3 regions of the Pseudomonas sp. Z2-11 genome follow, and region 3 is predicted to be linked to each of the others. Evidence: predicted binding sites of a transcription regulator. Region 3 holds the regulator's gene; each other region holds the start of a gene.
What was found. Region 3 encodes FliA, which starts transcription of late flagellar genes. Its sites were predicted from a motif close to CTAAAGTTTNNNNNNNNNNNGCCGNTAA; they were not measured.
Positions count from the first base shown of each region.

Region 1: the regulator FliA is predicted to act here: its motif matches at 1,246-1,273, upstream of M1E16_RS01825 (methyl-accepting chemotaxis protein).
Region 2: the regulator FliA is predicted to act here: its motif matches at 1,564-1,591, upstream of flgM (flagellar biosynthesis anti-sigma factor FlgM).

Region 1 is NZ_CP096395.1:425,029-428,300, forward strand. It holds gene M1E16_RS01825 (methyl-accepting chemotaxis protein) at 1-1,203, opposite strand, end outside; gene M1E16_RS01830 (16S rRNA (uracil(1498)-N(3))-methyltransferase) at 1,417-2,124, opposite strand; gene tatC (twin-arginine translocase subunit TatC) at 2,121-2,918, opposite strand; gene tatB (Sec-independent protein translocase protein TatB) at 2,915-3,272, opposite strand, start outside.
Region 2 is NZ_CP096395.1:4,686,426-4,689,697, reverse strand. It holds gene M1E16_RS20710 (flagellar brake protein) at 1-604, opposite strand, end outside; gene M1E16_RS20705 (flagella synthesis protein FlgN) at 697-1,164, opposite strand; gene flgM (flagellar biosynthesis anti-sigma factor FlgM) at 1,213-1,527, opposite strand; gene flgA (flagellar basal body P-ring formation chaperone FlgA) at 1,690-2,454, opposite strand; gene M1E16_RS20690 (chemotaxis protein CheV) at 2,533-3,272, shown strand, end outside.
Region 3 is NZ_CP096395.1:4,433,469-4,436,740, reverse strand. It holds gene flhF (flagellar biosynthesis protein FlhF) at 1-69, shown strand, start outside; gene fleN (flagellar synthesis regulator FleN) at 186-1,016, shown strand; gene fliA (RNA polymerase sigma factor FliA) at 1,013-1,756, shown strand; gene M1E16_RS19605 (chemotaxis response regulator CheY) at 1,924-2,295, shown strand; gene M1E16_RS19600 (protein phosphatase CheZ) at 2,314-3,099, shown strand; gene M1E16_RS19595 (chemotaxis protein CheA) at 3,130-3,272, shown strand, end outside.

The DNA of each region.
Region 1 (3,272 bases), 2.2 Mb from region 3:
GGCAGTGGCGACCTGATCGGTCTCGATCTTTTGGCTATTGACCCCGGCGCTGGTCTGCTCGGTCACGGCCGAGAGCTGTTCAGCAGCGCTGGCGATCTGGGTAACGCCTTCACCGATGCCGCCGATCAACTGCCGCAAGCCAACGGTCATGCGTTGCATGGCACGTTGCAATTGACCGAGTTCGTCGCGGCGTTCGGACGTCAGGTTGTGGGTAAGATCGCCCGCGGCGACGCGTTCTGCCACCTTCAGGGTCTCATCCAGCGGGCCGACGATCTGCCGAGTGATGAGCAAGGCGGCGATCACACCGAACAGCAGCGCCAGTGCGGCGGCTGCGATCAGGACGGTCTTGGCCTGGGCGGTGTCGTGATCGCGCACGGCCGTCTGGGACGCGGTGAGCTTCTGGCTGGAGTCGATCAGGACCTGGCCTTGCTCGCTCATACGCTGCAGAGCGGCACCGTTATCAAGTTGGGAGTCACGGAACTGGCTGACTGCCGCCCGGTAGATGTTCATCGAGTCGCTGGCCTGCTGGAGCCTGTCGGCGTGTTCCTCAGGCAACTGGGCTGGCAAGCGTGCCAGCAGTTTCAGGACATCGGTAATTGCATCAATGGCCGGCTGTTGGGCCTCGCTTTTGCCGCTGTAGGTGTAACCGCGAACCTGATAGCGTGCCTGTTGGATCGCCTTGCTCAAGGTCACCACGCTGTTGAACTGGGTGATGTCGGCGCCCTGCAGCAGCGCTTTTTCCACTTCGGCGACGCGGGCTACGGTGCTATCGGCACTGGCGCCCAGCTTGCCGCGGGCATCTTCGCGGCTGACGGTGGCGCTGGTCATCTGGGCGAAGGCGCTTTTGTATTCGGCAACGGCGGCCAGTTGCTTGTCGATCAACGCCACGTCGTCAGGCTGTTCGATCATCTCGCGAGCTGTCTTCAACCCGGCTTCGAGCTTGCCGAGCAGGTCGTTGACCTGTTGCGGGCCTTTTTCGCCGCGCGTGGTGTTGTAGTCGATGCTGGCGAGGTCAAGGTCCTTGCTCAGGTCGTTCAGGCTGGCAATGAACCCCAGCTTGTCGCCCCGGCTGATGACATTGCCCAGGCCGGACCAGCCGGTGAACGCGATCATCAGGGTGAGGAACAGCACCAGGCCGAAGCCGAAGCCAAGTTTGCGATTAACGCTTACGTTTCCCAGACCCTGGGCAAGCCACCGGAACATGCTGATACTCCCTTGGAGCGTTGAATTGGTTTTATGGGGACTGTATCGGCGGCTTTGGCGGGAGCTGTAGAAAATAGACGCGACGGGTGTTTTTCGTGGCGAGGGAGCTTGCTCCCGCTTGGTCGCGAAGCGGCCACCCGGGGGCAGGAATTTACGACTGCTTCGCAGCCGAGCGGGAGCAAGCTCCCTCGCCACAGGAAAGCAAACAGGTCGTTAGAACAGCCGCGCAAGCAGGGCCGGGACGGCGGTCTCGACCCGCAGGATCCGTTCGCCGAGCTGCACCGGTTGCAGGCCGGCCTTGCCCAGCAGGTCGATTTCGTAGGGGATCCAGCCGCCTTCCGGGCCGATGGCCAAGGTCACCGGTTCAGTCAGCGCGCGCGGGCAGGGCGGGTGATTGCCAGGATGGCCGACCAGCCCGAGGGTGCCTTCAACGATGGCGGGCAGGCGATCTTCGACGAAGGGCTTGAAGCGTTTTTCAATGATGATTTCCGGCAGCACGCTGTCCCGGGCCTGCTCCAGGCCAAGAATCAGTTGTTCGCGAATCGCCTCGGGTTCCAGGAAGGGCGTCTGCCAGAAGCTCTTTTCCACACGATAACTGTTCACCAGCACCACGCGCGGCACGCCCATGGTGGCGACGGTCTGGAACACCCGGCGGAGCATCTTCGGACGCGGCAATGCCAGCACCAGGGTCAGCGGCAACTTGGCCGGCGGCGGCTGGTCGAGGGTCACTTGCAGTTCGGCTTCGCGAGCTTCCAGGCGCAACACCTGGGCCGTGCCCATCAGGCCGCCGATACGGCCGACCCGCAAGCTGTCGCCGACGGCGCTGCGGTGGACTTCCTGCATGTGTGTCAGGCGCCGATCGCTCAGGATGACGCGGTCCGGCTCGATGAAATCGGCCTCTTCGAGCAGCAGCAGGTTCACGCTTGGGTCGCTGGCGGCTGGTCGTTGTGGTCGTCGACCGGCTGGTCCTCGGGTTCTTCTTCGCGGCGTTTGCGCACCAGGCCGCCGAACAGGATGCCGATCTCGAACAGCAGCCACATCGGCACGGCCAGCAAGGTCTGGGAGAAAATATCCGGCGGCGTGAGGATCATGCCGACCACGAAGCAACCGATGATGACGTACGGACGGATTTTCTTCAGGTAGGCGACGTCGACCACGCCGATCCACACCAGCAATACCACCGCCACGGGAATCTCGAACGCCACGCCAAAGGCGAAGAACAGCGTCATGACGAAATCCAGGTAGCTGGTAATGTCGGTCATCATTTCCACGCCTGCCGGGGTGGCAGCGGCGAAGAACTTGAAGATCAGCGGGAATACGAAGAAGTAGGCGAAGGCCATGCCGGTGTAGAACAGCAGGATGCTCGACACCAGCAGCGGCACGGCGATGCGTTTTTCATGCTTGTACAGGCCCGGAGCGATGAAGCCCCAGATCTGATGCAGGATCACCGGGATCGCCAGGAACAGCGAGACCATCATCGTCAGTTTCAACGGCGTCAGGAACGGCGACGAGACATCGGTGGCGATCATCGTCGCGCCTACCGGCAGGTACTCGCGCAGCGGCGTGGAGACGAAGGTGTAGATCTGCTGGGTGAAGGCAAACAGCCCGGCAAAGATGATGAACACCGCCGCGACGCAGCGCAGCAGGCGGGTGCGCAACTCGGTGAGGTGCGATACCAGCGGCATCGGCTGGTCGTTTTCAGGGATATCGCTCATGGGGCTCGCGGCGGCAGAGTGGAGTCGTTGGGAGTCGGGGGCGTCGCAGTCACCGGATCAACCGGTTTGGCCGGTTCAACCACCACTGGCGCAGCTTCGACCGCCGGGACCTGGGGAGCAATCGTCGGCTCGGCCACGGGCTGGACCGGCGTCGGCTCCTGCTGGGTCGGCGAGAAGATCTTCCGTGCTTCCTGTTCCAGGGACAGGATGTGTTCGTTGTGCAGTTGCCGACGGATGTCGTCGGCACCGATTTCACGTTCAACTTCCTGTTTGATCGCATTGAAGCTGCGCTTCAGGCGCCCGATCCACAGACCGGCGGTGCGCGCAGCGCCCGGCAGGCGTTCGGGGCCCAAT
Region 2 (3,272 bases), 250 kb from region 3:
AGCGCAGTTCGACCGGCGCGGTCATGTTGCCGAAGGGCAGGGCGGCGACAAAGCGTTCGTAGACCTGGCCCAGTTGCAGGCGTGCGGTGATGTCGCCATCGAAGCGCAGCTTGCAGCCGGTTGCGGAGATATCCAGCAGTTTGCCGTTCACTGGCGACTTGAGCTTGTCGCCACCCAGTTCCACGCTCACCAGTTGCGCCAGTTTCAGCGCGGCCCGGAAGGCGTTGCGGCGCTGGTGATAAACCACTTCTTCAGGCAGGGCGCCGCGGTAGCAGCGGCCGTCCTTCGATTCCTGGATGGTCAGCGGACCGTTGCCTTCCCACGCGATGCGCACGCCGTCATGGAAACCCTCGACCCGATACGGCTCGCCTGCCAGCAGGAAACGCTCGCCGTCCCGCGGGATCATTTCGTCCAGGGCAATGGTGTTGGTCTCGCGATCGACATCCACCAGGTAGCTCTGGAAACGCTGGGTGCGCTCATGAAAGGTGATGATCAGGGGATCGTGGCTCTCTTGCAGCATCCGCAGGTTGCCGGAGATTTCCAGGGGGGTGGCGAGGACAATGGGCGGTTGCGGAGCATCATCCGCGTTTGAGGCATTGAACACGGTGGGTCAATCTCCAGGCAAAATACGACTACAAAGAGCCAGCATTTTGCCAGCATGTATCGCGCGTTGATAGTGCGCAGGCATCGTTCGCCTCACGCCTGGCTGAGCGGACGGTGCTTGACCATTTTAGCGGTCGAACCGCGAGCGTCGTACAGCGTAGGGATTTCGCCGCCATTGAGGATGCGCAACTGGTTGGCCGTAGCGGCCTGCTGCATCTGGATGGATTGGCCGTTGCGAGTATTGGCGGCCTGACACTGGCTGAGCAGGTCATTGAGCACCGCACTTTGCGCCAACAGCTGATCGCCAATCGACGACTGGCTGGCCAGTTGCGCGAGGCCGTTGTTGTCGGCGGGCAGGTGGAGACTGGCGAGAATCTCGCTGCGCTTGCGGCCATGCTGATCGAGCAAAATGATCAATGCCTGTTTCTGTGCCAGAAGATTTTCCAGCAGAGGCATATCCCGCCCGTGCAATGCCAGGGCTTCGGTCTGCAACAGCTCCAGCAGTTGTTGCGCCGGGGCAAAGTCGTCGATGATCAATTGCAATAAATTAGTATCGTGCATGGCTGGCCTTGGGTCTTAAGCGTCCAAAAGCCTGGCGCTGGCATCAGCCTAGCGCTGGGCTTCGAAGTTGAGCAGTTTGCTGGCTACACGGTTGCTGTCGACTTTATAGCTGCCATCGGCGATTGCTGCTTTCAACTGGGCCACGCGGGCATTGTCGACGACAGGTTGATCGCGCAGCTTGTCAGTGACCTTCTGCAACTGCTGAGCCTCATTGCTGAGGTGTACCGACTCCCCGTTGTTGACAGTGGCGGCCTTGTCAGCCGGCTTGGACTTGTCGGTTTCGACGGTTTCCTTGCTGGCGCCAGTGCGCGTTGTGCCTGTCAGCGGCGAGGAGCTGTTTAAACGATTGAAATCGATGACCATGGTAAAAAACCTCTGGGTATTTGGACGCTTGCCATGTTTTCGGCCATTCCCAAAATAACTTTAGGCTCATTTATCAAATGAACGTGCGCACGTCTGCGCTTGCCTTTGCGTAAGGCACAGTCTAGGGAACACCGAGGTCAAGCGCCAGCCTGTCTACCCCCGTTACATGGCCACTTCCACGTGGCCGGGCGCTATCACCTGCGCCTTGATCACCCGTTTCGAATTGAGGTTTTTCACCCGGATCTGCTCGCGTACGCCGCCATTGGCCAGGGCCTCGCCGGGCATCCGCACGGCCAGGGTGCCGCTGCGGGCGGTAATGACGACCTGGTCGCCCTTGCGGATCACTTCGGCCTGTTCCAGGTGCACGAGGGTGACGACCTGATCGGCGACCATTGGTCGGACAAGTTTCTGCCCGATGGCCTGATCGACGGACGTCAGGAAGCCTTGGCTGATCTGACTGATGTCGCGTTCACGCAGCACCACGTCCTGCGGCTCGACAATCCCGGCGCGCTTGAGCGGACGGGTGGTCGTGACGATCTCGCGGAACAGCCGCACTTGAGCGGGCACAAAAACCGTCCAGGGCGCGGCGCTGTCGCAACGTACCTTCACCGTGACCCGGCCCAGGGGCTTTGCCGGGCTTTCCAGCGAGGCAGTCAATTCCTTGTCGCACATCGGCATGCGCAGGCGCGGGTCGAGCTGGTTGACTTCAATCTCGTAGCGACCTTCGGTTTGACTGGTTGCCAGATAGTCTTCTACGGTGAATTCAAGAAAGCCCTGCGTGACGCCGATAAGGAGATCAGGCAAGGTAACCGGCACATCAGCGACGGCGCGTCCGCCGACCGCAAACAGGCAGACAGCCAACAGTGCACCGAGCCAGTGGCGGCAGTGAGTGGTCAGGCGTCGAGAAAATGTCGTTTGTGCGTTCATGCCGGTTCAATAGCAAGCCCCGTGCCGTTTAGTGATGAATGCGCGTCGGACACATTAGCGTTAGGTAGGAGTCAGGGCATGGCGGGAGTGATGGATTCGGTAAACCAGCGCACACAGCTGGTCGGTCAGAATCGCCTGGAGCTGTTGTTGTTCCGTCTCGATGGCCAACAACTGTATGGGATCAATGTATTCAAGGTTCGCGAAGTGCTGCAATGCCCTAAGCTGACCCTGATGCCGAAGTCCAGTCCCGTCGTGTGCGGTGTGGCGAATATCCGGGGAGCGACCATCCCGATTCTCGACCTGGCGATGGCGACCGGTTCCGGTCGGCTGCTGGATCAGAGCAATCCGTTTGTGATCATCACCGAGTACAACACCAAGACCCAAGGGTTCCTGGTGCGGTCGGTGGAGCGCATCGTCAACATGAACTGGGAAGAGATCCATCCACCACCCAAGGGCACCGGCCGCGATCACTACCTGACGGCAGTGACCCGGGTCGACAACCAGTTGGTGGAAATCATCGACGTGGAGAAGATCCTCGCCGAAGTGGCGCCGACCCCGGAGACGATTTCCGTCGGCGTGGTGGATGCCGAGACCCAGCACAAGGCGATTTCGCTGCGAGTCCTGACCGTCGACGATTCTTCGGTGGCACGCAAGCAGGTCACGCGTTGTCTACAAACGGTCGGCGTCGAAGTGGTCGCCCTCAACGACGGACGGCAAGCGCTGGATTACCTGCGTCAGATGGTCGATGAGGGCAAGAAGCCGGAAGAAGAGTTCCTGATGATGATTTCCGACATCGAGATGCCGGAAATGGATGGGTA
Region 3 (3,272 bases):
CCCAGCGACGAAGCCATGGCTGACATGTTCGCTGACATCTACCACAGCCCGACCAAGCAGGTCGGCTGAGGTAATCATGAATATTTTTTGTACCTACATCGATGGTCTGCCATGCATTGTTCCGTATGCGAACGCGCAGCCAGTAATGTGGCCTCCGTCTAAGTAAGACAAGGTAAAGAACGAACATGGGCAGCATGCATCCCGTACAGGTGATCGCGGTGACCGGCGGCAAAGGTGGCGTCGGGAAGACTAACGTGTCAGTGAACTTGTCCCTGGCTCTGGCAGAGCTTGGCCGACGGGTCATGCTGCTGGACGCCGACCTGGGCCTGGCGAACGTCGACGTGCTGCTGGGGCTCACCCCCAAGCGCACGCTGGCGGACGTGATCGAGGGCCGCTGCGAACTGCGCGACGTGCTCCTGCAGGGACCTGGCGGGATTCGCATCGTGCCGGCCGCCTCCGGTACCCAGAGCATGGTTCACCTGACCCCGGCGCAGCACGCCGGCCTGATCCAGGCTTTCAGCGACATCGGCGACAACCTCGATGTGCTGGTGATCGACACGGCCGCCGGTATCGGTGACTCGGTGGTCAGTTTTGTCCGCGCCGCCCAGGAGGTCCTGCTGGTGGTCTGCGACGAACCGACCTCCATCACCGATGCCTACGCCCTGATCAAACTGCTCAACCGCGACTATGGCATGAACCGCTTCCGCGTCCTGGCCAACATGGCCCAGAGTCCGCAGGAAGGACGCAACCTGTTCGCCAAGTTGACGAAGGTCACGGATCGCTTCCTGGACGTCGCCCTACAATATGTCGGCGCAGTGCCTTACGACGAAAGCGTACGCAAGGCTGTCCAGAAGCAACGTGCCGTCTATGAAGCTTTTCCACGTTCCAAATGCGCGCTGGCGTTCAAGGCTATCGCCCAGAAGGTCGATACCTGGCCGCTGCCGGCCAACCCTCGCGGGCATCTGGAATTTTTCGTCGAGCGTCTCGTGCAACAAACGGCAGGGCCCGTGTTATGACAGCCAGCGGTTACAACCATCTCTACAAAAAATCGGCACGGGACGCCCAGTACGAACTGATCGAGCGTTATGCGCCGTTGGTCAAGCGCATCGCCTATCACTTGCTGGCACGCTTGCCGGCCAGTGTTCAGGTCGAAGACTTGATCCAGGCGGGTATGATCGGCCTGCTCGAAGTGTCGAACAAATACGACGCGAGCAAGGGCGCCAGTTTCGAGACGTATGCCGGTATCCGGATTCGCGGAGCGATGCTCGATGAAGTCCGCAAGGGCGACTGGGCGCCGCGTTCGGTGCACCGCAATACCCGTATGGTCAGTGACGCGATCCGTGCGATTGAAGCTAAAACCGGGCGTGACGCTAAAGATCACGAAGTTGCGGCCGAACTCCAGTTGAGTCTCGATGATTATTACGGGATTTTGAACGATACCTTGGGCAGCCGCCTGTTCAGTTTCGACGACCTTTTGCAGGACGGCGAGCACGAAGGGCTGCACGAGGACAATGCGAGTGCTCACATGGAGCCGTCGCGTGACCTGGAAGACGAACGTTTCCAGAGCGCGCTGGCGGATGCGATTGCCAATTTGCCGGAGCGTGAGCGACTGGTCTTGGCGCTGTACTACGACGAAGAGCTGAACCTCAAGGAAATCGGTGAGGTCCTGGGGGTCAGCGAATCGCGGGTCAGCCAGTTACACAGCCAGTGCGCGGCCCGCTTGCGGGGGCGTTTGGGGGAGTGGCGAGCGCGCTGACAGGCAGTGTGGGGACGCTGCGAGCGGGGCTGGCATGGCATGTGCCGGGCCAGTCTCCATCCGTGGGACTCCATACAGTTGTCGAGTGTTGTGCCGGATTGATTGAAATGGCGCGTCCAGGTGCTGGGCGCGTTTAAGACTGCTTGGAGGTCGAATTGGACAAGAACATGAAAATCCTCATCGTTGATGACTTCTCAACGATGCGGCGGATCATAAAAAACCTGTTGCGTGACCTCGGGTTCACCAACACGGTCGAGGCTGACGATGGCACCACTGCCATTCCAGTCCTCAACAGCGGGAGCATCGACTTTCTGGTGACTGACTGGAACATGCCCGGCATGACCGGTATCGACTTGCTGCGCCACGTGCGCGCCGATGAAAAACTCAAGCACCTGCCGGTGCTGATGGTCACCGCCGAAGCCAAGCGCGAGCAGATCATCGAAGCGGCCCAGGCCGGTGTAAACGGCTATGTGGTCAAACCCTTCACGGCCCAGGCGTTGAAAGAGAAGATCGAAAAAATCTTCGAACGCATCGGTTAACGGCGCCACGGGGGAGCTATGGACAACGAATCTTCAATGGGCGATTTCGAATCGACCCTGAAAAAACATGCCCGCGAACTGGTCGACAGCCTTGAAAAGGGCCGCTTCGGTGACGCGGTTCAAATGATTCATGAGCTCAACCAGACCCGTGACCGCGGTCTGTACCAGGAAGTCGGCAAGCTCACCCGTGAACTGCACAGCGCGATTGTCAATTTCCAGATCGATCCGAACATGCCACAGGCCGAGGAAGTCTCGCAGATCACCGACGCCACCGAGCGCCTGGGGTATGTGGTCAAGCTGACCGAAGCCGCGGCCAACCGCACCATGGACCTGGTGGAAAGCGCTACTCCGCTGGTCAACGGCCTGAGCGAGGAAGCCCAGGCGTTGAGTACCGATTGGGGGCGCTTCATGCGTCGCGAAGTCGGTGCCGAGGAGTTTCGCGAGCTGGCCCGTCGGGTCGACGGTTTCCTGACGCGCAGCAGCAGCGAAAACCGCGCCGTGGCGAGCAATCTCAATGACATCCTGCTGGCCCAGGACTACCAGGACCTGACTGGCCAGGTGATCAAGCGCGTGACCCAGTTGGTCACCGAAGTGGAAAGCAATTTGCTCAAACTGGTGCTCATGGCTAGCCAGGTCGATCGCTTTGCCGGCATCGAACACGACCGTGAGGCGATGCTTGCTGAAAAAGATCCACAAAAACATCTCTCTCAGGGTGAAGGTCCGCAGATTCATGCCGATAAAAGAGAAGACGTTGTGTCCGGTCAGGACGATGTGGACGATTTGCTGTCCAGCCTTGGATTTTGAGTTTTAGCCCTATTTTAGGAGCAGCCATTAATGAGCTTCGGCGCCGATGAAGAGATCCTTCAGGATTTCCTGGTTGAGGCCGGCGAGATTCTAGAGCAACTGTCCGAACAGCTGGTCGAGCTGGAAAGCCGACCTGATGATGCGGATCTGCTCAATGCAATTTTTCGCGGTTT